Regions from separate parts of the Mesorhizobium sp. B2-3-10 genome, predicted to be linked through region 1. Evidence: predicted binding sites of a transcription regulator. Region 1 holds the regulator's gene; each other region holds the start of a gene.
What was found. Region 1 encodes LexA, which represses DNA repair genes until DNA is damaged. Its sites were predicted from a motif close to TGTTCNNNNTGTGTTCNG; they were not measured.

Region 1 (5,509 bases):
GCCAGCGCAAAGTCGCGGATCGCGGCCTCGGCCGTGGCCGCCGTCCAGTCGCCTGACAGCGACTTCAAAGCTTCGTGAGCGCCACGCAGGATCTTGCGCGCGTCGTCATTGAGCAGGAGTGCCGCCTTGTCGTCGATCGGCAGCGGCCGCGCGGCAAACAGGAAGGCGGCGCCGTCGACAAGCTCGACCAGCGTCTTGGCGCGCTCCTTCAGGCCCGGAAGTGCTGCCAGCAGCTGCGCCTTGTTCTTCTCGTTGAGCCGCGCCGCCATCGCCGGGCCGCCCTCCAGATAGGGCAAGGTGGCGATAAAGATATCGAACAGCTCGGTGTCGGCCATACGTCGCATATGCGCGCCGTTGATCGCTTCCAGCTTGGCGAAATCGAAGCGCGCCGCGCCCTTGTTGACGTCGCCAATGTCGAACCACGAGACCATGTCCTCGATCGACATGATCTCGTCGTCGCCATGGCTCCAGCCGAGCCGCGCAAGATAATTGAGCAGCGCCTCCGGCAGATAGCCCATGGCGCGATAGGCTTCGACGCCGAGCGCGCCATGGCGCTTCGACAGCTTGGCGCCGTCGGCGCCGTGGATCAGCGGGATATGCGACATCGACGGCACGTCCCAGCCCATGGCGTTGTAGATCACGGTCTGGCGGGCGGCGTTGGTCAGGTGATCGTCGCCACGGATGATGTGGGTGACGCCCATGTCGTGATCGTCGACGACGACGGCATGCATGTAGGTCGGGTTGCCGTCCGAACGCAGGATGATGAAGTCGTCGAGATCCTTGTTGGGGAAGCGCACGTCTCCCTGGACCCGGTCCTGCACCACCGTCTCGCCCTCGGCCGGTGCCTTGATGCGGATGGCGCCCCTGACGCCGGACGGCGCCTCCGACGGGTCGCGGTCACGCCAATGGCCGTTATAGCGTGGCGGTAGGCCCTTGGCGCGTGCAGCTTCGCGCATTGCCTCGAGCTCGGCTGAAGTCTCGTAGCTGTAATAGGCCTTGCCCAGGCGCACCAGCTCCTCGGCCACCTCGCGATGGCGCGGCGCGCGCTCGAATTGAGAGACCGCGTCACCATCCCACGAAAGGCCAAGCCAGGTCAGGCCATCGAGAATGGCCGATGTGGCCGCATCGGTCGAACGCTCGCGATCGGTGTCCTCAATGCGCAGCAGCATCGTGCCGCCGGTATGCTTTGCATAGAGCCAGTTGAAGAGCGCCGTGCGCGCGCCGCCGATGTGCAGATAGCCGGTCGGCGAGGGGGCAAAACGGGTGATGACCTTGTCGGGCATGGAACTCTCGGAAAACGTCTGAAGCTGGGTGCGCAGCGTGCGGACTTTCGCGCGTTGCGCGTTCATGTAGCATAGGACGTCGAGGGTGCAAGGGGCAGACCCGATGACTGGACGAGGCCGGGGCTCGGATCGGGGCGAGGATGCCGCTATCGGCGTCAGCGAGCGATCCCTGTTTGCGGCGCCTGCGACGATCCCACTGCCATCTCCGCTCGTGGCTGCACCCGAAACCAGGTCGCTGCAGGCAGGTGGGCAGGCGCCGGCGCCGGCTCCTGCCGCGGGCAGGATCGCGCGCGTGCGCCGGCAAGTCGGCCTGGTATCCTTGCCTCGCGTGCGCCATGGCGTGGCCCGGGCGACGGAGCTCGAACTCGACCGGGGCATCGCGTTCCTGCTGGTGCCGGTCTGTCTGGCCGTTGGGGCGATCGCCTATTTCTCGCTGGCATCCGAGCCCGACTTTGCAAAACCCGTCGCGGTCGTGGTGCTGATGGCGGTCTGTGCCTTCGTCTCGCGCTCCTGGTCGAAAACCCATCTGTGTTTCATGGCAGTGCTGTTGTGCGCGCTGGGCCTGCTCGCGGCGAAGGTCGAAACATGGCGAGCCGGAACCCGGATGCTGGGTTCGGAAATCTCCACGCAACTGACCGGCCGCGTGGTCTCGCTCGAAGAGATGGAGAGCGGCCGCATCCGGCTGACCATGGACGTGATTTCGACCGCCCGGCCGAAACTGCGCTATGCACCGGAAAGGGTCCGGCTTTCCGCACGCAAGATACCGCCGGGAATGACCGCCGGCTCGCTCATCACAGGCTACGCCAAACTGTTGCCGCCGACCGGCCCGGTGCGGCCGGACAGCTACGACTTCTCTTTCGACAGCTATTTCGCCGGCATCGGCGGCAGCGGCTTCTTTCTCGGCAATCCGACGGTTGTTTCCGCCGACGACGGTGAGATGCCGCTATCGGCTCGCCTTTTTTCAGGCATCGAAAATGCCCGCGAAGCCATCGCCGACCACATCAGGGGCAGCGTCGGCGGCGCTGAAGGCGAGATCGCGGCGGCGCTGATCGTCGGCGTGCGCGCCGGCATACCCGATGAAATCAATGAAGCGATGCGGCGTACCGGCATCTATCACATCATCTCTATTTCGGGACTGCATATGGCGCTTGTGGCCGGCACCATCATGGGTCTGCTGCGTGGTGCCTTCGCGCTGTTTCCAGACTTTTCCGCGCGCCGGCCGGTGAAGAAATACGCGGCCGCCGCCGCACTGTTCTCGATCGCCGCCTATCTCATCATTTCCGGTGTCGTCGTTGCCGCCGAACGCAGCTTCATCATGCTGGCGGTGATGCTGATTGCCGTCTTCTTCGATCGCGCTGCCCTGACCATGCGCAATCTGGCGATCTCGGCGATCGCCGTCATTCTGGTCTCGCCTCACGAGGTTGTCGGCCCGAGCTTTCAGATGTCGTTCGCCGCGACCGCGGCCCTGGTTGGCGCTTATGCCGGCTGGGCCGATCACCATGCAGGAAAGACGCGGCCACCGCCGCCAAAGCGTTCCCTGGCGGGATTCCTGACGCGAAAATTCCTGCTGGCGACAGGAGGATTGGCCATGACGTCCATTATCGCCGGCAGCGCCACGGCACTGTTTGCCATCTGGCATTTCCAGCGGGTATCGCCGCTCAGCCTGTTCGCCAATCTGGCCGTGATGCCGATCGTGTCGGTCGTGATGTTCCTGGCCGTCGCCAGCGCCCTGCTGATGCCATTCGGACTGGATTGGCCGGCTCTCTACCTTATGGGCAAGGGCCTGACAGCAATGATCGCCGTGTCGGCGTGGATATCGGAGCGCTCTCCGGTCGATGGAGTCGGGCTGATTTCGCAGCAATCCGTGCTGCTGGTCACCGTCGCGCTGGTAATCGCGACGATGGCGACGACATGGCTGCGGCTCGCGGCGCTGCCATTCGCGCTCGCCGGCCTGTTGACTGTGTCGCACACGCGCGCGCCCGATGTGCTGATCTCCGAAGATGCGCGGCTGGTCGCGCTGCCGATCGGCAATGGCGAACTGGCCGTCAACCGGGAACGTCCCAACGAATTCGCAACCGACAACTGGAAGCGCGCCCTGATCTCCGAAAGAATCGTCAAACCGGAAATGTTCGACACGACAGACGGGCAATTCGATGTTGCCAGTCCCACCGACCTGCCGCCGGGATCGCCCTTCTACTGCCGCGAAGGCCTGTGCCTTGCCAGGCACCCTTCCGGCGCGATCATTGCCTATGTCGAAGACCGCAAGACCACCTGGAAAGCCTGCGCTTTCGCCGACCTGATCATCGTCAACGACGCGACCGCCTATGACGCCTGCCACAATCCACTGGTTCTCGTCGTCACCAAACGGCAGCTCGCCCGCAAGGGAAGCGCTGCCGTCTTCTTCAATTCCCAGTCGGCCACGACCCGGGCCGCGATCGCATTCGCCGTTGACGGACCATACCGACCCTGGCACGAACAGCGAAAATTCTCTCGCGAGGCGAGGGGGCTGCCGCCGTACAAAAAAACCGACAAGCCCGATGGCAAGCCGGCTCAGTAGCGCCTGATCAACCCGACCAGCTTGCCTTGTACCTTGACCCTGTCCGGCCCGAAAATGCGTGTTTCGTAGGCTGGATTGGCGGCCTCGAGCGCGATCGAAGCGCCTTTGCGGCGGAACCGCTTCAGCGTCGCTTCCTCTTCGTCGACCAGTGCCACGATAATTTCGCCCGGGCTTGCCGTGTTGGCATTGCGGATAATGACCGTGTCTCCATCGAAGATACCGGCCTCGATCATCGAGTCGCCCTTGACCTCCAGCGCATAGTGCTCGCCGCCCATGATCATGTCCGGCGGCACCGAGATAGAATGCGTCTGATGCTGGATGGCATCGATCGGCACACCGGCGGCGATACGGCCCATGACCGGGATGGACACGGCTGAAACCGCATCGTCGTCGTTGCCGGCCGCGGGCAGGCGCGAAGGCGCAGCGGCCGGCCTGATCTGGCGTCCGGCGCTGCCTTGGCCAAGGCTGCCTTGGATGATGCTTGGCGAGAACTTCTTTGCCGCATTGAGGCCCGGCGCGATCGAGTCCGGCAGCCGCAGCACTTCCAGCGCGCGTGCCCGATTGGGTAGCCGGCGAATGAAGCCGCGCTCCTCCAGCGCCGTGATCAGGCGATGGATCCCCGACTTGGAGGCAAGATCGAGTGCTTCCTTCATCTCGTCGAAGGAAGGCGGTATCCCGCTTTCCTTGAGCCGTTCGTGGATGAACATCAGCAGTTCATGTTGCTTGCGTGTCAGCATGGCGGCCCCCAAGACATTGAACGAAAGGTTGAACCAGAATCGAAAAAACAAACCCAGAACAAACACTATCTGTTCCAGTTGTGTTCTGCAACCGTTTAAAGTTTAATGAATTTGTTAAGGGGTTGGAAGTTTTTTGCCCGCGACGGCGGGCAGCAACCAGCCCTTTCCGCCATCGGCAGGCGCATTGAAATCGTTTTGGTTAATGGCCTGTGGCCCATCCGCCGACGAGGCTTTGGCATCAGTTAGTTGGAAGGCTTCTCCTCGGGGGGACGTATAACTCGCGGAGCCATTATTCGCGGAACGAAACGAAACCAAAATGCCAACGATTGGTAGCTTCGGGCGGCCATGGATCCGGGCGTTCGGCGCACTCCGGCCAGCGCGTTCGAATAGGCGTCGCGGAAGCGCTGAAGTTATCCCGAACCCGCCTTCAAGCTGCCGGCGCGAGCGGCGTATCTGGTGGCGCCGCTGTCTTCGCTGTGGACATAGACGTGCAGTGTGTAGCCGATATGCGCCGTCATCAGCGCCTTGGCCCGCTCGATGTCACGGTCGAGCGCCGCTTCCATGATCGCGGTATGGTGTTCGATCGCAATCGCTTCGCGCAGCGCTTCGATTGCCTCTTCATAGCCATCCTTGAGGCCGGCCGCGGCCCGCAGTGTCGGCGCCAGACCAAGAAAGCGATGATGCCGGCGCAGCTGATCCGAGATCGTCGAGCGGAACCGCAACAGCCAGTCGCATGTGGCGGCGCTCAGCAGCGCCGCATGGAAAGCCTCGTGGTTCTCGTCCCATCTGTCGACGGCCGCGTCCGAGGGATCGTCGACCGCCGTCTTGCAACGCGAGAGCCGGTAGTGGGCGGTGACCACGGCATCCTCCCACTCCCTGCCGCCTTTCTCCATCGATTCGAGGAACAGGGGTATCTCGACCACCATCCTGGC
Region 2 (5,509 bases), on a different contig from region 1:
AGCCGAGATGCTCGCCGTGCACCCTCGCCCGGACGCGGCCGCAATCCGCATTATCGTGCGGGCAGCACTTGGGGCACGAGGAAAGCTCGCCATCCGTCCGCCCCTGATGCTTCACGCGCGATCGGGCAACGGCCCCGACGAGCGCAGCGAAATGATCACCAACGGGCTCGCCTCGCTGTTCGGAGACTGAGCTGTTGGCGGCCTACACATTGCCGTTGGCCGGGAAATCCCTACATGCCTGCAACCATCGCCGGAGACCACGCCATCGTGAAACGTCTTTTCAACCGCCTGCTGCCGAAGTCCTGGCGCTCCTCCGTCGTCACCGTTCCGGTCATCCGACTGCACGGCACCATCATGGCCGGCGGAGGCCAGTTCCGGCCGAGCCTGTCGCTTGCTTCCACCGCCGGACTGATCGAAAAGGCGTTTTCCTTCGAGGCGCCGGCGGTCGCGATCTCGATCAATTCGCCGGGCGGCTCGCCGGTGCAGTCACGGCTGATCTTCAAGCGCATCCGCGACCTTGCGGTCGAGAAGAATAAAAAGGTCCTGGTCTTCGTCGAGGATGTCGCGGCGTCCGGCGGCTACATGATCGCGGTCGCCGGCGATGAAATCTTCGCCGATCCCTCCTCCATCGTCGGCTCGATCGGCGTGGTGTCGGCCTCGTTCGGTTTCCCGGAACTGATGAAGAAGATCGGTGTCGAGCGCCGTGTCCACACCGCCGGCCAGAACAAGGCGGTGCTCGATCCGTTCAAGCCCGAGAAGAAGGAAGACGTCGAGCGGCTCAAGGTGCTGCAGCTCGAAGTGCACGAGACCTTCATCGATCTGGTCAAGGAGCGGCGCGGTACGAAGCTGGCGGACGATCCAGACCTGTTCACCGGGCTGTTCTGGACCGGCAAGCGAGGCCTGGAGCTCGGCCTCGTCGATGCGCTGGGCGACATGCGCACGGTGCTGAAGACCCGCTTCGGGCCGAAGACCCAGCTCAGGCTGGTGGCGGCGCCGCGCGGTTTGTTCGGCCGCTTTGGCCTGTTCGGCTCGAGCAAGGGCTTTTCGGCGCCCGATATCGCGGCGGCTGCCGCCAGCGGCGTCATCAATGCGGCGGAAGAGCGCGCGTCGTGGGCGCGCTTCGGGCTTTGAAAAAGCCATGAAAGCGTCTAGCATGGTTGCCCGAAAGACCCGACCGGCCGGTCTTACCGGCCCAGCGTGGTAGGAGTTTGACATGCCGCAGCTCATTTTTTTCGCCGTCGTCGGCGTCGCCGCCTATTTCGGTTACCGCACCTTCGTGCGCGAGGCTGAACGCGTGACGGCCAAGGTGCGGCGCACCGAAAAACAGGCGGCCAACGGCGCGATGGGAACGCTGGTCAAGGATCCGCAGACCGGCGAATACCGGCTGGCCAAGGACTGACCCTCATTTCACTCGCAATCGAGACTGCGGAATCCGGTCAGCGTGTCCGGACATGGGCCGCACCCGCCAAGATAAACCTAGCTTTGCACGTCACCGGCAGGCGCGCCGACGGCTATCATCTCATCGAAAGCCTGGCTGTGTTCACGCGCTTTGGCGACAGGATCGAGATCGCGCCGGCCGACGCCGATGAGTTCAGCGTGTCCGGCCGCTATGCGGCGGACGTGCCGCTCGATGGCGGCAATCTTGTGCTGAAGGGCCGCGACGCCGTGCGGCAGGCCGCCGGCGTTCGGAGCACGCCGCCGGTAAGCATCAGGCTCGAAAAGAACCTTCCGGTCGCATCCGGCGTGGGCGGAGGGTCGAGCGACGCAGCGGCCGTGCTGCGCGGGCTGACCGAGAGCTGGGGGCTGGAGCTCGATAGCGCCGAACTGGCGCGGATCGGTCTTTCGCTTGGCGCCGATGTGCCGATGTGCCTGGCGGCAAAGCCGCTGGTCGCGCGCGGCATCGGTGAGGAACTGTCGATGGTGCCGGATTTTTCAGCACTGGGTCTCGTGCTGGTCAATCCGGGTGTGCCGGTCTCGACGGCGGAAATCTTCGCCGCACTTTCGCATCGCGATAATGAGCCGCTGCCGCCGCTGCCGCGCAGTATCGATTTTCACAGCCTGCGCAACTGGCTGGAAATCACCCGCAACGATCTCGAGCGGCCAGCCCTTGCGATGCAGCCCGCCATCGGCAGGGCGCTTTCATGGCTTGATAAGGCCGGATCGGGCTTTTCACGAATGTCCGGATCGGGCGCGACGTGCTTCGGCCTGTTCGAGACCGGCAATGTCGCCAAGCGCGCGGCGGCCGAGATCCGCGACCGCCAGCCCGACTGGTTCGTCGCGGCAACGCGCAGCATGGCGTCGGAGGCTGGGCGAGATGGCCAGAATTGACGAGAGCCGTGCCTTCATTCCGGTGCGCATCGCGGTGCTGACTGTTTCCGACACACGCAGCCTGGCCGACGACAAATCCGGCCAGACACTGGCCGATCGCATTACCAAGGCCGGCCACATCCTGGCCGCCCGCGATATCGTCACCGACGACCGCGAAAAAATCCGCGACGCCGTTCTGGCGTGGTCGCGGGACAAGGCCATCGACGTCGTGATCACCACTGGCGGTACCGGTTTTACCGGACGCGATGTGACGCCCGAGGCGCTGGAGCCGATCTTCGAAAAGCGCATGGACGGATTTTCGGAAGTGTTCCACCGCATTTCCTATGACAAGATCGGCACCTCGACTATCCAGAGCCGGGCGACCGGCGGTGTCGTCAACGCCACCTTCGTCTTCGTGCTGCCGGGATCGCCCGGCGCCTGCAAGGACGCCTGGGACGGCATCCTCGAGCCACAGCTCGATTACCGGCACATGCCCTGTAACTTCGTCGAGATCATGCCGCGCCTGGACGAGCATCTGCGGCGCGGCAAATCGGCCCCGTAAAAGCCTAGGCAAAGTGTCGGCTTCAGGTCCTGTTAGCCAGGCTGACGACATCGGCAATGCGGCGCAGGTTCGAGACTGGCAGTGCCGGATTTGTCAGGGGTCGAAAGATCCATGGTGATCCTCGGGGTGTGATGACAGCGCCGACACAGCGTCGGTGCCTGTCATTCCGGCATGACGTACAATGAACAGAGCACCTGCAAAAATCACCTCGAAGGGCGGCGCTCGTGCCTGGGCGGCGCCGCCCAGATCTCGGCGTCGAGTTTCTTTGTCGCCAGACCGCGTGCCAATGCCTCGGCGCTGCCGGCATTCTTGGACAGAGATGCCGCCTGTCGCTTGCTGATCACCAGTCCGTCGGCGAGCGCGCGGTTTGCCGAAAAGACCCGGGCCAGGAGCGGTGGACGGCTGCCCCGCGCCCGCGAGAACCGGGCCGCCATCGTCTGCCTGGCCGTATGGGCGACGACGGCGTCGATCCAGCCCTCCACCAGCCTGGCACCCGGTTCGAGAAACAGCAGCCAGTCACCCTTGGCCTGGCGGATGCCGGCGGCGATGCCGCCGCTCCCCACATAGTGGCAGCCGGCATGCTCGGCGACGCGATGCGTCTGGTCGCTGGAGCCCGTGTCGCAGACGACAACCTCGCGCACCACGCCCTCGACCGCGCCGCCAATCAGCGTCGACAGCGTACGGGCGAGACCCTCCTCGTCATTGTGCGTTTCAATCAGAACACTGAGCATGGTTAGCCGAATAGCGGAAAGCGTTGGTCGGCGCCAGTTTTTGCAGCGCACCATAGAAAGTTCTTGATTTGTTCTCATCGACAAAATAGGAATAGTTTCATGAGCAGAGCGATTCGACACAACATGGACAGTCCCTGGGAGCGGGCGAAGATGGAACCGATCATGCGAGCCGACATTGCTGCCTTCGGAGCAGGGCGAGCCGAAATGGCCAACGCGATGATCGAGCAGAGCGGCATGCGGGTCCGTCCGGACCGCAACCGCGGCCGGTCGGCAGGCATCAATCCGTCCGGTCGGTTCGAACCTGTCAGCCGGCATGTCTTCGACGATGGCTGGAGTTCGCTGGAGGAACTTCCTCCCTTCAAGACCGAGGTGCAGGTGGAAAAGCCGCGCACCATCATCACCCGCAACGAATCGCCCGACATCTCCTTCGACCGGTCGATCAATCCCTATCGCGGCTGCGAACACGGTTGCGTCTATTGCTTCGCGCGGCCGACACACTCGTTCATGGGCCTGTCGCCGGGCCTGGACTTCGAATCCAAGCTGTTCGCCAAGCCCGACGCGGCACGCCTGCTCGACAAGGAATTGTCAAAGGATGGCTACCAGCCGCGCACCATCGCCATCGGCACCAACACCGATCCCTACCAGCCGATCGAGAAGCAGTACCGGATCATGCGCGAAATCCTCGAAGTGCTGGAGGCGCGCGGCCACCCGGTCGGCATCGTCACCAAGTCAGCCCTGGTCGTGCGCGACATCGACATTCTGTCGCGCATGGCGGAGCGGGGCTTGGCCAAGGTGGCGCTGTCGGTGACGACGCTTGACCGCATGCTGGCCAGGACGATGGAACCTCGGGCATCGACGCCGACCAAGCGGCTGGAGGCGATCAGGCAGCTTTCGGATGCCGGTATCCCCGCTTCGGTGATGGTGGCGCCGATCATTCCGGGCCTGACCGACCAGGAGATGGAACGCATCCTCGACTCGGCGCACCATGCCGGGGCGCGCGAAGCCGGCTATGTGGTGCTGCGCCTGCCGCTGGAGGTCAGCCCGATCTTCAAGGACTGGCTGCTGCGCCACTATCCCGACCGCTACCGCCACGTCATGTCGCTGGTCCGTTCGATGCGCGACGGCAAGGACTACGATTCGGAATGGGGCAAGCGCATGAAGGGCGCCGGACCCTATGCCTGGCAGATCGGCCGGCGCTTCGAAATCACCGCAAAGCGGCTCGGCCTCAATGCCGAGCGGCGTACGCTGCGGACCGACCAGTTCGTCGCTGCCGGCAAGGACCAGGAGCAGTTGATGCTGCTCTGAACCGAAAATCGCCTCGGCTGTTCATTGCCGCCGTGGCAAAGAAATCCCGTCCGGCCTGCCCCGGCCTGCAGACGGTGCCCTCCCGGTCCGGCGCCCCACCCGACCCGGAGGGACTTGCGGAGAATCGGAGCCGATGCGAACCTCGCCGCAACATGGCTCGCGCGCGTTCTGATTCTCCGCCTCTCTTCGAAATCGTCGAGAAACCCGATTTCTCCTTCGAGACGAAGGCGATGGCCGATGGTTTGTGGCCGGTCGCGGGGATGGACGAAGCCGGCCGCGGCCCGCTCGCGGGTCCCGTGGTCGCGGCGGCAGTGGTGCTCGACCCCGCCAATATTCCAGAGGGTCTCGACGATTCCAAGCGGCTTAGCCACCTGCAGCGCGAAGCGCTGTTCCTGCACATCATCGGCTCCGCTCTCGGCGTCTCGATGGCTTCGATCAGCGCCGAGGGCATCGATGGCAGCAACATCCTCAAGGCGAGCCTCGAAGCGATGCGCCGCGCACTGGTCGGGCTGCCGGTGCAGGCTAAGCTCGCGCTCGCGGATGGGCGCGACGTGCCGCCGGGATTGCCCTGCGAGGGGCGCGCGCTGATCAAGGGCGACCAGCG
Region 3 (5,509 bases), on a different contig from region 1:
GGGCTCGGGCATGACGACAGATTCGATGGCTTGGGGATAGATTCGCTTTTCCATGGCTCAATATAGAGACTTGGACGGGCGGTTGGGAGGGGGCTCGCCGCCGAAGGCGCTCAAAGCGCGCTTTTTTCTTCAACCCCGCTGCAGGCTGACCAGCAGCACGAACCCGACGCCGGACTTTCTGAGCGCCGGCGCCTCGATCGTCGAGCCGCTATCGGCGCGCATCATCGGCACCGCCAGGACCGGAGCGGCCAGAAGTATCAGGATGAGCGCCGCCCGCGGCAGGAGCCGGAGGGTCTTGGAGAGGTTGGCGGCGATGCGGTTCATGATCTCTGGGCTTTTCTTTTCGAGGTCCGGTTCTCTGTTTCAGTGACGAAAATCGGTCGGGCAGGCGAGGTGGCACATTCTGGCGGCGTCGTCCCAGGAGCGCGAACGGCCCGCTTCGGCGACGAGGATGGCGAAGAGCATTCCAAACAGGCTCATCAGCAGGCAGACGATGGTGAAGCGGCGAGCAAGCATTGGGTCCGTGTCTCCTTCAACACGCATGAGAATGCCCTGACGCCTCTGAACCGGCTCTGATGCCGGCGTTCATCTGCCGTTCAAATTGATTGAAGGGATGTTGACTGGGTTGCGGCAACCAGAATGCCGACCGAGCGCTGCCTGCTCGTCGACAGAACGGAAACGGGGCCCGCCAGGCCCCGTTTAGAGATCACACGGAAATGGTCGCTTAGAGTTTATGCCAGGTCTGGCTCTTGCAGATCAGTCCGCCGAGCACGCAACCGCTCATCTTGAGCGAGGCGCCCGACAAGGTTGCCTTGCCCGAATAGGTCTTGTCATTTGCCGGATCGGTGATGTTGCCGGTGTATTTGTTGTCGCCGGCCGCCTTGAGCGAGCCGATGGTCTTGCCGGCATATTTGCCTGATTTGAGCGTGATGGAGAACGAGCTGCTGCCTGAAATGGCAGCGGTGTCGCCGGCTTGCGTTTTCCAGTTGCCCTCGATCGGATCGGCCCACGCCGCGCCGCTCAGGATCAAAGTGGCCGCCAGGGCCAGGCTCACTTTTCGAGACATGTCTTCCTCCCTTTGGATAGCCGGCCGAATGCTCCGCCTCGCCGGTCTGCCGCTTACGCAAACGTAAGCTAATCCAGCTTCCGTCAAAACGAAAGCGGTGCCGCGACGGAAGGTTTTGGCATTTCGAAAGCGCCTGAATTCGCCCTGTCGGCCCGGAAATGAAAACGACCAGCGCCTCGTGTTTGCTTTCTAGGGTTAGCAGAGTGTTGACCGCGCGCTCGAAAATTTTCGGCAAATTTGGCGAAAACCAGCTGAATTGCTGGCTTCGTATCCTTAACGAATTTTCGCGTTTACCTCTTGTTTTAGCTTTGTTTTCCTCAAATTAAGCACGCCATTTAACGACGGATTCAAGCCTGCGCGGCATTCTCGAAAGCATCGAAAGAGCGGCCCGGACAAGACGAACGGAGGCAGCTCTCGGGAGCCAGACAGGGGACTAAAAATGGCACGTTTTGAAATGCTTGAAGCAGGCTTCGGCGCCATGGGGGCAACTGCCCAGGCCGACATTCTTTTCGAACTGGGCATGATGTATGCGACCGGCCGCGATTGCGAAACCGACGTCGTTGCCGCCCACAAATGGTTCAACATCGCCGCCATCAAGGGATCGGCCCGCGCCGCCGAGTTGCGCTCGGAACTCTCGGCGGCCATGTCGAAGGTCGAGATCGCCAAGGCGCTGCGCGAAGCCCGCGAATGGATGACCATGCACTGAGTTCCGCCAGACGGAGACGCTCCGGCCAAGACCGCAGAAAGACGGTCGGGCCAACAGGGAAAAGCTGCGCAAACAGCCAGGCCACGGCCATCGACAACGAGAATGCGGCACGCCGACAGGTCCAAGCCGCGCAACGGACCATGATCCCGAAGACTCCGGTTTTCGGAAGGATCATGGCCAACATGAAGACAGGGAAGGTGGGTTGGGTTCACAGCGCGGGGGCGCCGGGGAAACAGCCTGACCGGCAAAAAAAGCCACGACCGGCCGGAACAAGGCTGGCGTGGCTTTTTGCGTGGATGAGGCCGCGCAGGCCTAATCGAGTGGCGCCAATGCGCCTAGACAGGTCCGATGAAGGATGAAATTGTCCCGCCTCTCTGGAAGAAGCGCGGCCGGGCGGCCGCGCGTGAGTGGAGGAGTTCTATTGTCATGAAAAAAATGAGTGTTTTGAGCGCGGCCATTTTCGGCCTGATGATGAGCGCGCCGGTCGCGTTCGCCGATGACATCACCATTTCAGTGGTCGGCCCGATGACCGGACAGCTCGCCACCATCGGCGATCAGTTCAAGCAGGGCGCACAGGCCGCCGCCGACGCCATCAACGCGGCTGGCGGCGTCAACGGCTCCCAGATCAAGCTCGACATCGAAGACGACCAGTGCGATCCCAAGCAGGCGGTGTCGGTCGCCAATCGCATCGTCGCCAACAGCGTCAAGTTCATCGACGGGCATGCCTGCTCGGGTTCCAGCATTCCGGCCTCGGCGGTCTATGCCGAAGCCGGCGCCCTGATGATGAGCCCGGCTTCCTCGAACCCGGTGCTGACCGATGCGGCCGCCAAGGCCGGCTGGTCGACAATCATGCGTCTCTACACGCGTGACGACGCACAGGGCGCCTTCATCGGCCCGTGGATCGCCAAGAAATACGCCGGCAAGAACGTCGTCATCCTGCACGACAAGAGCGCTTACGGCCAGGGCGTGGCTGATGCCGTCAAGGCGACCATGAATACCGGTGGCCTCAAGGAGGTCTATTATGATGCCATCAACCCCGGCGAGAAGGACTATTCGGCGCTTGTCACCAAGCTGAAGGATCTCAAGGCCGATGTCGTCTATTTCGGCGGCTACCACCCCGAGGCGGGCCTGATCCTCCGTCAGTCGGCGGAACAGAATTTCAAGTTCCAGCTGATCATGCCGGACTCGATCGCTTCGCCGGAATTCTGGCAGGTTGCCGGCCCGGCCGGCGAGGGCACGATGTTCGTGTTCCCATCGGATCCGCAGGCAAAGCCGGAAGCCAAGGCAGCCGTCGAGAAGATCAAGGCCGGCGGCTTCGTGCCGGAAGGCTTCACGCTGTTCTCCTATGCCGTGGTCCAGGCATTCGCCGAAGGCATCAAGCGTGCCGGCAGCGACGATCCGGCCAAGGTTGCCGAGGCGCTGAAGAATGGCACGGCGATCAGCACCGTTGTCGGCGACGTCACCTTCGACGAGAAGGGCGACCTCAAGAATGCCAGCTACGACATCAACCAGTGGCATGACGGCAAGTACGCGCCGATCGCGCAGTAATCGCCCTGGCACTCGGGTAATCCAAGGGAATGGCCGGGTTCGTCCCGGCCATTTCAGTTTGCGGTCGCTCCTTCTATCCGCCGGCGGCCGCGGTGCATGCGTTCTGGTCCTCGGCGAACCGCACCAGCACCGCGCCGTCGGTGACCTGTGCGCCTTCCCCGGCGATCTCGGCGATCACCCCGTCATGCGGGGCGGCGATGGTGTGCTCCATCTTCATCGCCTCGAGGATCAGCAGAGGTTGCCCTTTGATCACAGCGTCGCCTTTCGCCACGCGCACAAGCTTGACCAGGCCCGGCATCGGCGCGCGCAGGCTGCCGGTGGCGGCGGCCGCTTCATCGCTCCTGGCCAAGGGGTCCGGCACCGCGAAAGTATAGCCGACGGCGCCTTCGAACACCGTGATGTGGCCAGGCCAGCGGGCGAGGCGGGGAACGGCGCGAAGATCATGCAAGTTGGTGCTGTCATAAGGCGCATCGAGCGCCACCTGGAAGCGCCCGTCCGATCGCACTGAAATCCTTGCCTGAATGGCTTCCTCGCCGAACGTCAGCCGCATGCGCCGCGCCACGCCGTGGAAATGCGCATAGCCGGCGAGTGATGACCATGGGTCGTTCGACGACGGCAATGCTCCGGCACCCGAGGCCGCCATGGCGGCAGCCGAGATGATCTCGCCGGTCGGCGGCGCGACCGCCGTCAACGCCTCCTGGTGTCTGCCGATCAGGCCGGTATCGATGTCTTCAGCCGCAAAATCCGGATCGGCGGCAAGAGCGGCAAGAAAAGCGGTGTTGACGGTGGAGCCGGCAATCTCGATTTGCGCGAGCGCGGTGCGGAGCGCTTCCAGCGCCTGCCGTCTGTCTCCGGCATGAACGACCAGCTTCGCGATCATCGGGTCGTAGTAGGGCGAGATGGCATCGCCAGCCCGCACGCCGGTCTCGATGCGCATCGCGGCGCCTTCGGGGACAACGTCCGGAAATCTAAGGTGGTGCAGCGTGCCTGTCGCCGGCAGAAACCCCTTGGCCGCATCCTCGGCATAGATGCGCGCCTCGAAAGCATGGCCGCAAAGCGTGATCTCGCTCTGTGTCTTCGGCAGTTTTTCGCCGCTGGCGACCCGTAACTGCCATTCGACGAGATCGGTGCCGGTGACCATCTCGGTGACCGGATGCTCTACCTGCAGCCGGGTGTTCATTTCCATGAACCAGAAGCGATCGGCCTCGAGGCCTTGCGAGGCGTCGACGATGAATTCGATGGTGCCGGCGCCGGAGTAGTTGATTGCCTTGGCGGCTTTTACCGCCGCCTCGGTCATTGCCTTGCGCAAAGCCGGCGTCATGCCGGGGGCGGGGGCCTCCTCGATTACCTTCTGATGGCGGCGTTGCGCCGAACAGTCGCGCTCGTAGAGATGCACCGCATTGCCGAAATTGTCGCCGAACACCTGCACTTCGATATGCCGCGGCTTGTCGACATATTTCTCGACCAGCACCCGGTCGTCGCCGAAAGCGGCCTTTGCTTCGCGCCGGGCGCTGGAGAGTGCCTCGGAAAAGTCATCGGGATGTTCGACGCGGCGCATGCCCTTGCCGCCGCCGCCAGCGCGCGCCTTGATCAGCACGGGATAGCCGATCTCGCGGGCCTTTGACGCAAGCAGCACGATTTCCTGCGCCTCGCCATGATAGCCCGGAACGACCGGAACGCCGGCTTCTTCCATCAGCCGCTTGGCGGCGTCCTTCAGCCCCATGGCGCGGATCGAGGACGCCGACGGGCCGATGAAAACGAGGCCGGCCGCTACCACCTGGTCGACGAAATCGGGGTTTTCCGACAGGAAGCCGTAACCGGGATGGATAGCCTGCGCACCCGTGGCCAGGGCCGCGGCGACAATCCTGTCACCGCGCAGATAGCTCTCGCCGACGGGCGAAGGACCGATATGGACCGCCTCGTCGGCCATCTCGACATGCAGGGATCTCGCGTCGGCATCCGAATAGACGGCGACAGTGTGCACGCCCAGCTTGCGAGCCGTGCGGATGACGCGGCAAGCGATCTCGCCCCGATTGGCGGTCAGGATTTTGCCGAACATGGAGCCTCCGTAGCCAGAAAGCGACGCAGGCGTTCCTTCGCGCCCCCTCTGGGTCGCAAACCTATATGGATAGGCTTTCCGTTTGCCGGATGCTGCCTTGCAGTTCGGCACTTGATGTAGAGCGCTCCCT
Region 4 (5,509 bases), on a different contig from region 1:
CAGCGCCATCGCGCCCTCGGCAATGGCGTCGTCGACCGACATCAGGCGCGTGGTCACCGGGCCGTTCTGCACGACGATCTCGTTGGCCATGCGCTCGACCTCTTCGAGCTCCTGCGCGGAGATCGGCTTGTTGTGCGAGATGTCGAAGCGCAGACGCTCGGGGGCGACCAGCGAACCCTTCTGCGCGACATGGGTGCCCAGCACCTCGCGCAACGCCTCGTGGATCAGGTGCGTCGCCGAGTGGTTGGCGCGCAGCCGGGAGCGCCTGGCATGATCGACCTTAAGTTCGACCGCGGCACCCGGCCTGACCGTGCCGGCGACCACCTTGCCGAGATGCACGAAGAGGCCATCGGCCTTCTTCTGCGTGTCGGAAATCTCGATCGAGAAGCCCTCGCCCGAGATTATGCCGGTGTCACCCATCTGGCCGCCGGACTCGCCGTAGAACGGCGTCTGGTTGACGACCACGGCGACCGCATCGCCCTTGCCGGCGCTGTCGACGGTCTTGCCGTCCTTGACCAGCGCCTCGATGAGGCCTTCCGCCTGCTCGGTTTCGTAGCCGAGGAATTCGGTGGCGCCGGTCTTTTCACGCACGGAGAACCAAACCGTCTCGGTGGCGGCCTCGCCGGACCCGGCCCAGTGCTTGCGCGCCTCCGCCTTCTGCTGCTCCATCGCATTGGTGAAGCCGGCAAGGTCGACCGAGATGCTGCGCTGCCGCAGCGCGTCCTGCGTCAGGTCGAGCGGGAAGCCATAGGTGTCGTAGAGCTTGAATGCCGTTTCGCCATCGAGCATGTCGCCGGCGCCGAGCTTCTCCGTCGCCTCGGACAGCAGCCCGAGGCCGCGCACCAGCGTCTTGCGGAAACGGGTCTCCTCGAGTTTCAGGGTCTCGGCGATCATCGTTTCGCCGCGTGCCAGTTCGGGATAGGCCTGGCCCATCTCGCGCACCAGCGCCGGCACCAGCTTCCACATCAGCGGCTCGTTCGCCCCCAGCAACTGCGCATGACGCATGGCGCGGCGCATGATGCGGCGCAGCACATAGCCGCGGCCTTCGTTCGACGGCAGCACGCCGTCGGCGACCAGGAAGGAGGACGAGCGCAGATGATCGGCAATGACGCGATAGGACGCAACCGTTTCGGCGTCGGGCGCGCGCCCAAGTGCCGAGGACGCCGCATCGATCAGATGACGGAACAGGTCGGTCTCGAAGACGCTCTCCACCCCTTGCAGGATGGACGCCATGCGCTCCAGGCCCATGCCGGTGTCGATCGACGGGCGCGGCAGGTCGACGCGCTCCTCTTTCGTCACCTGCTCATACTGCATGAACACCAGGTTCCAGAATTCGAGGAAGCGATCGCCGTCTTCCTCGGGACTGCCGGGAGGTCCACCCCAGATGTGCTCGCCACGATCGATGAAGATTTCCGAGCATGGTCCGCAAGGACCGGTGTCGCCCATCGCCCAGAAATTGTCCGAGGTCGGGATGCGGATGATGCGATCGTCGGAGAAACCGGCGATCTTCTTCCAGAAGCCAGCCGCCTCGTCGTCCGTGTGATAGACGGTGACCAGCAGCTTGTCCTTCTTCAGCCCGAACTCCCTGGTGATGAGGTTCCAGGCAAGCTCGATGGCGCGCTCCTTGAAATAGTCACCGAAGGAGAAATTGCCGAGCATCTCGAAAAAGGTCAGGTGGCGCGCGGTATAGCCGACATTGTCGAGATCGTTGTGCTTGCCGCCGGCGCGGACGCTTTTCTGGGCTGTGGTGGCGCGCGAATAGGGCCGCTTCTCCAAACCGGTGAAGACATTCTTGAACTGCACCATGCCGGCATTGGTGAACATCAATGTCGGATCGTTGCGCGGCACGAGCGGGCTTGAGGCCACGACCTCGTGGCCCTCCTTGCGGAAATAGTCGAGAAAGGTCGACCGGATCTCGTTGACGCCACTCATGGATACTGCCTTTTCAAGAGAGCCGCCGGCCGGACCGGCGGGAGATGGCTCTGTATTTTCTAGAAGATGGAGCTGGCCTTTTAGCCGTAGCTCTTGACCCTGTCCAGAAACACGGAATTGGGCCAATTCGCGCTTTGCACCGGCACTTGCGGGGCCGCCCAAACGAAAACCGCCGGCGCGAAGGCCGGCGGTTTGGAACGCGGTACTACAGAACTCTGTTACTTAAGCATTGACTAATAGTCTGGATTTATGGCCAAATTCTGACCGTTGCCTACATCGCGCCGGCTTCGTCCTCAAAACCGTCGTCGCCATTGCCCTCGGAGCCACCATTTTCGAGAAACTTTTCGGCGATCAATCCGGCATTCTGCCTGAGCGCCAGCTCGATCTCGCGCGCGGTATCGGGATTGTCGCGCAGGAACAGTTTCGCATTCTCGCGGCCCTGGCCGAGACGCTGCGAATTATAGGAGAACCAGGCGCCCGATTTCTCGACCACGCCGGCCTTGACGCCGAGGTCGACCAGTTCGCCGGTCTTGGAGACGCCCTCGCCATACATGATGTCGAACTCGACCACCTTGAAGGGCGGCGCCAACTTGTTCTTGACCACCTTGACGCGGGTCTGGTTGCCGACGACCTCGTCACGATCCTTGACCGAGCCGATACGGCGGATGTCGAGGCGAACCGAAGCGTAGAATTTCAGCGCGTTGCCGCCGGTCGTGGTTTCGGGCGAACCGAACATGACGCCGATCTTCATGCGGATCTGGTTGATGAAGATGACCATGGTGTTGGAGCGCGAGATCGACGCGGTCAGCTTGCGCAGCGCCTGGCTCATCAGGCGGGCCTGCAGGCCCGGCAGCGAATCGCCCATCTCGCCCTCGATCTCGGCACGCGGCGTCAGCGCCGCCACCGAATCGACCACCAGCACGTCGATGGCGCCGGAACGCACCAGCGTGTCGCAAATCTCGAGCGCCTGCTCGCCGGTGTCGGGCTGCGAGATCAGCAGGTTTTCAAGATCGACGCCGAGCTTGCGGGCGTAGACCGGATCGAGCGCGTGTTCGGCATCGACGAAGGCGCAGATGCCGCCCTTCTTCTGGGCTTCAGCCACGGTGTGCAGGGCCAGGGTCGTCTTACCGGAGCTTTCCGGCCCATAGATCTCGATGATACGGCCGCGCGGCAAGCCACCGACGCCGAGCGCGATGTCGAGGCCGAGCGAGCCGGTCGGCACCGTTTCGATCTCGACGACCTGCTCGTTGGCGCCGAGCCGCATGATCGAGCCCTTGCCGAAAGCCCGCTCGATTTGCGACAGCGCCGCATCCAGAGCCTTTGATTTGTCCACTGCCTTATCCTCTACCAGCCGCAAAGAATTCTGAGCCATGATACATCACCCCTTGGTCGTCAATGAAGGCCGGACAATCCGTGATCCCTGCCATTTTGTACCTTTTTTGTTCTCATTTGGCAAGGGGTGACAACCAACTGAAAAACAAGCGATATCGCGATTTGTTCTTTTTTTGTCTCGCAAACCCTGGCACGAACGGGCTCCGCATTGGGCCAGACGGCTCGATCGTATCGCCCGACCGAATCGCCGACCAGCATGCGAAGCTCTGTCGCGCACTCTAGCGCTTGTGCGGCCGCAACAACAAAGGTCATATCGCCACCATGGTGGAATCCCCGAAGATCCTGGCCATGGGCGGCGCCCATATCGACCGGCGTGGCCAGGTGTACGGTCCCTATGTGCCGGCAGCCTCCAATCCCGGCACGATGCGCGAGGATGTCGGCGGGGGCGTCTTCAATGCGTTGCGCAGCATGGTGCGGCGCGGCGTGTCGGCCTCCCTGGTGTCGATGCGGGGCGGCGATGCGTCGGCCGATACGGTTTCACGGGCCATCGCCGAGGCAGGCATCGCCGATCTTTCGGCGGTGTTCCTCGACCGTACCACGCCGAGCTACACGGCATTGATCGATCGCGAGGGCGAATTGATCGTCGGCTTTGCCGACATGGCACTGTACGACCTGGCTTTTCCCAAGCAGATCAGGCGTTCCAAGATACGCCAGGAGGTGGCCGCCGCCGATGCCATCCTGTGCGACGCCAATCTGCCGTCGGCCGCCCTGGAGCGGCTGCTGTCGCTCGCCGCCGGTAAACCGGTTTTCGCCATCGCGATTTCGCCGGCGAAGGTAACGCGGCTGATACCGGTTCTCGGCGGGCTGGCCCAGCTCTTCATGAACCGGCGAGAGGCCGTCCTGCTGGCCGGTGTCAATGCAGCGGCCGCCGAGCGGGAAATGGTCGACGGGTTGCGGTGCAGCGGCCTTGCCAGCGGCGTGGTCACGGCCGGCAGCGGCCCTGTGCTGGGTTTCGATGAGACAGGCGCCTTTTCGATCCTGCCGCCTGCCCCCAGAAAAGTCGCCGATGTCACCGGCGCCGGCGACGCGCTGGCAGGTGCGACGGTCGCAGCACTGCTGCGGGGCCAGCCGCTGCGCCACGCCGTGCGCGAGGGCGTCGCCGCGGCAACGCTGGCCATCGAAAGCGCCGACGCGGTGCCCGAATTCACCGCGGCGAGCTTCGCGGAAGCGCTGGCCCTTGTACCGGATGCCAGGGAAGTGGCATGAGACCCGGCAAGTTCATAACGCGCGGTGAAGCTACGCTTTCCTGATGGATGCGCCGCACTCCGGATTGGAGATCAGAGATGACGCCAGAGACCGCCCGCCCCTTCATCGATGTCCACGCACCGGTGGCGCAGGCCCTGGCCGCCGGGCGCCCGGTGGTGGCGCTCGAAAGCACCATCATCACCCATGGCATGCCCTATCCCGACAATGGCGCCATGGCGGCCAACGTCGAAAAGATCATCGCTGACGGCGGCGCCGTGCCGGCAACCATCGCGGTGGTCAACGGCCGCATCAAGATCGGGCTTTCGGACGGCGAACGCGAATCGCTGGCGATGACCGGTGACGCCATGAAGCTGTCGCGCGCCGATCTCGGCTTCGCCGTCGCGCAGGGCCGCACCGGTGGCACCACGGTCGCCGCCACCATGATCGCGGCTGACATGGTCGGGATAAAGGTGTTCGCCACCGGCGGCATTGGCGGCGTGCACAAGGGGGCGGAAAAGAGCTTCGACATCTCGGCCGACCTCGATGAATTGGCGCGTACACCGGTGATCGTCGTCTCGGCCGGCGCCAAGGCGATCCTCGATATCGAAAAGACGCTGGAAGTGCTGGAGACGCGCGGCGTGCCCGTGGTCGGCCATGGCTGCGAGACGATGCCGGCCTTCTGGTCGCGGCAGTCACCGTTCCGGGCGCCATTGACCTTGCACGGACCGGAAGATATCGCGCATTTCTACCGGACACGCCTGGCTCTGGGCTTGGGCGGCGGCATGCTGATTGCCAATCCCGTGCCGGAATCCCACGAAATCCCCGCTGAAGAAATGGCGGGCTACATCGAAGCCGCCCAAAAGGCGGCCGAAGCCCTCAACGTCACCGGCAAGGCCGTGACGCCGTTCCTGCTGGGAAAAATCCTCGAACTCACCGGCGGCCGCAGCCTGAAGACCAACATCGCGCTGGTCGAGAACAATGCAAGGCTGGCGGCTGAGAT

Region 2: a site for LexA is predicted at 3,659-3,676, ahead of FJ943_RS21830 (PA0069 family radical SAM protein). Genes of this name have one in related genera too.
Region 3: a site for LexA is predicted at 1,365-1,382, ahead of FJ943_RS27915 (sel1 repeat family protein). Genes of this name have one in related genera too.
Region 4: a site for LexA is predicted at 3,362-3,379, ahead of recA (recombinase RecA). Genes of this name have one in related genera too.

The regions. Positions count from the first base shown of each region.
Region 1 is NZ_VFVT01000014.1:37,919-43,427, forward strand. Features, by position in the region: gene gltX (glutamate--tRNA ligase) at 1-1,283, opposite strand, end outside; gene FJ943_RS28820 (ComEC/Rec2 family competence protein) at 1,387-3,840, shown strand; gene lexA (transcriptional repressor LexA) at 3,834-4,577, opposite strand; gene FJ943_RS28830 (GntR family transcriptional regulator) at 4,988-5,509, opposite strand, start outside.
Region 2 is NZ_VFVT01000007.1:329,748-335,256, reverse strand. Features, by position in the region: gene FJ943_RS21860 (methyltransferase) at 1-190, shown strand, start outside; gene FJ943_RS21855 (S49 family peptidase) at 268-1,131, shown strand; gene FJ943_RS21850 (membrane protein) at 1,214-1,399, shown strand; gene FJ943_RS21845 (4-(cytidine 5'-diphospho)-2-C-methyl-D-erythritol kinase) at 1,405-2,328, shown strand; gene moaB (molybdenum cofactor biosynthesis protein B) at 2,315-2,869, shown strand; gene FJ943_RS21835 (glycosyltransferase) at 3,073-3,600, opposite strand; gene FJ943_RS21830 (PA0069 family radical SAM protein) at 3,751-4,905, shown strand; gene FJ943_RS21825 (ribonuclease HII) at 5,058-5,509, shown strand, end outside.
Region 3 is NZ_VFVT01000012.1:176,872-182,380, forward strand. Features, by position in the region: gene FJ943_RS27900 (AMP nucleosidase) at 1-12, opposite strand, end outside; gene FJ943_RS27905 (hypothetical protein) at 130-324, opposite strand; gene FJ943_RS29790 (hypothetical protein) at 364-516, opposite strand; gene FJ943_RS27910 (DUF2147 domain-containing protein) at 725-1,066, opposite strand; gene FJ943_RS27915 (sel1 repeat family protein) at 1,506-1,772, shown strand; gene FJ943_RS27920 (branched-chain amino acid ABC transporter substrate-binding protein) at 2,199-3,320, shown strand; gene FJ943_RS27925 (acetyl/propionyl/methylcrotonyl-CoA carboxylase subunit alpha) at 3,394-5,379, opposite strand.
Region 4 is NZ_VFVT01000002.1:329,627-335,135, forward strand. Features, by position in the region: gene alaS (alanine--tRNA ligase) at 1-1,932, opposite strand, end outside; gene recA (recombinase RecA) at 2,204-3,304, opposite strand; gene FJ943_RS08290 (carbohydrate kinase family protein) at 3,586-4,530, shown strand; gene FJ943_RS08295 (pseudouridine-5'-phosphate glycosidase) at 4,608-5,509, shown strand, end outside.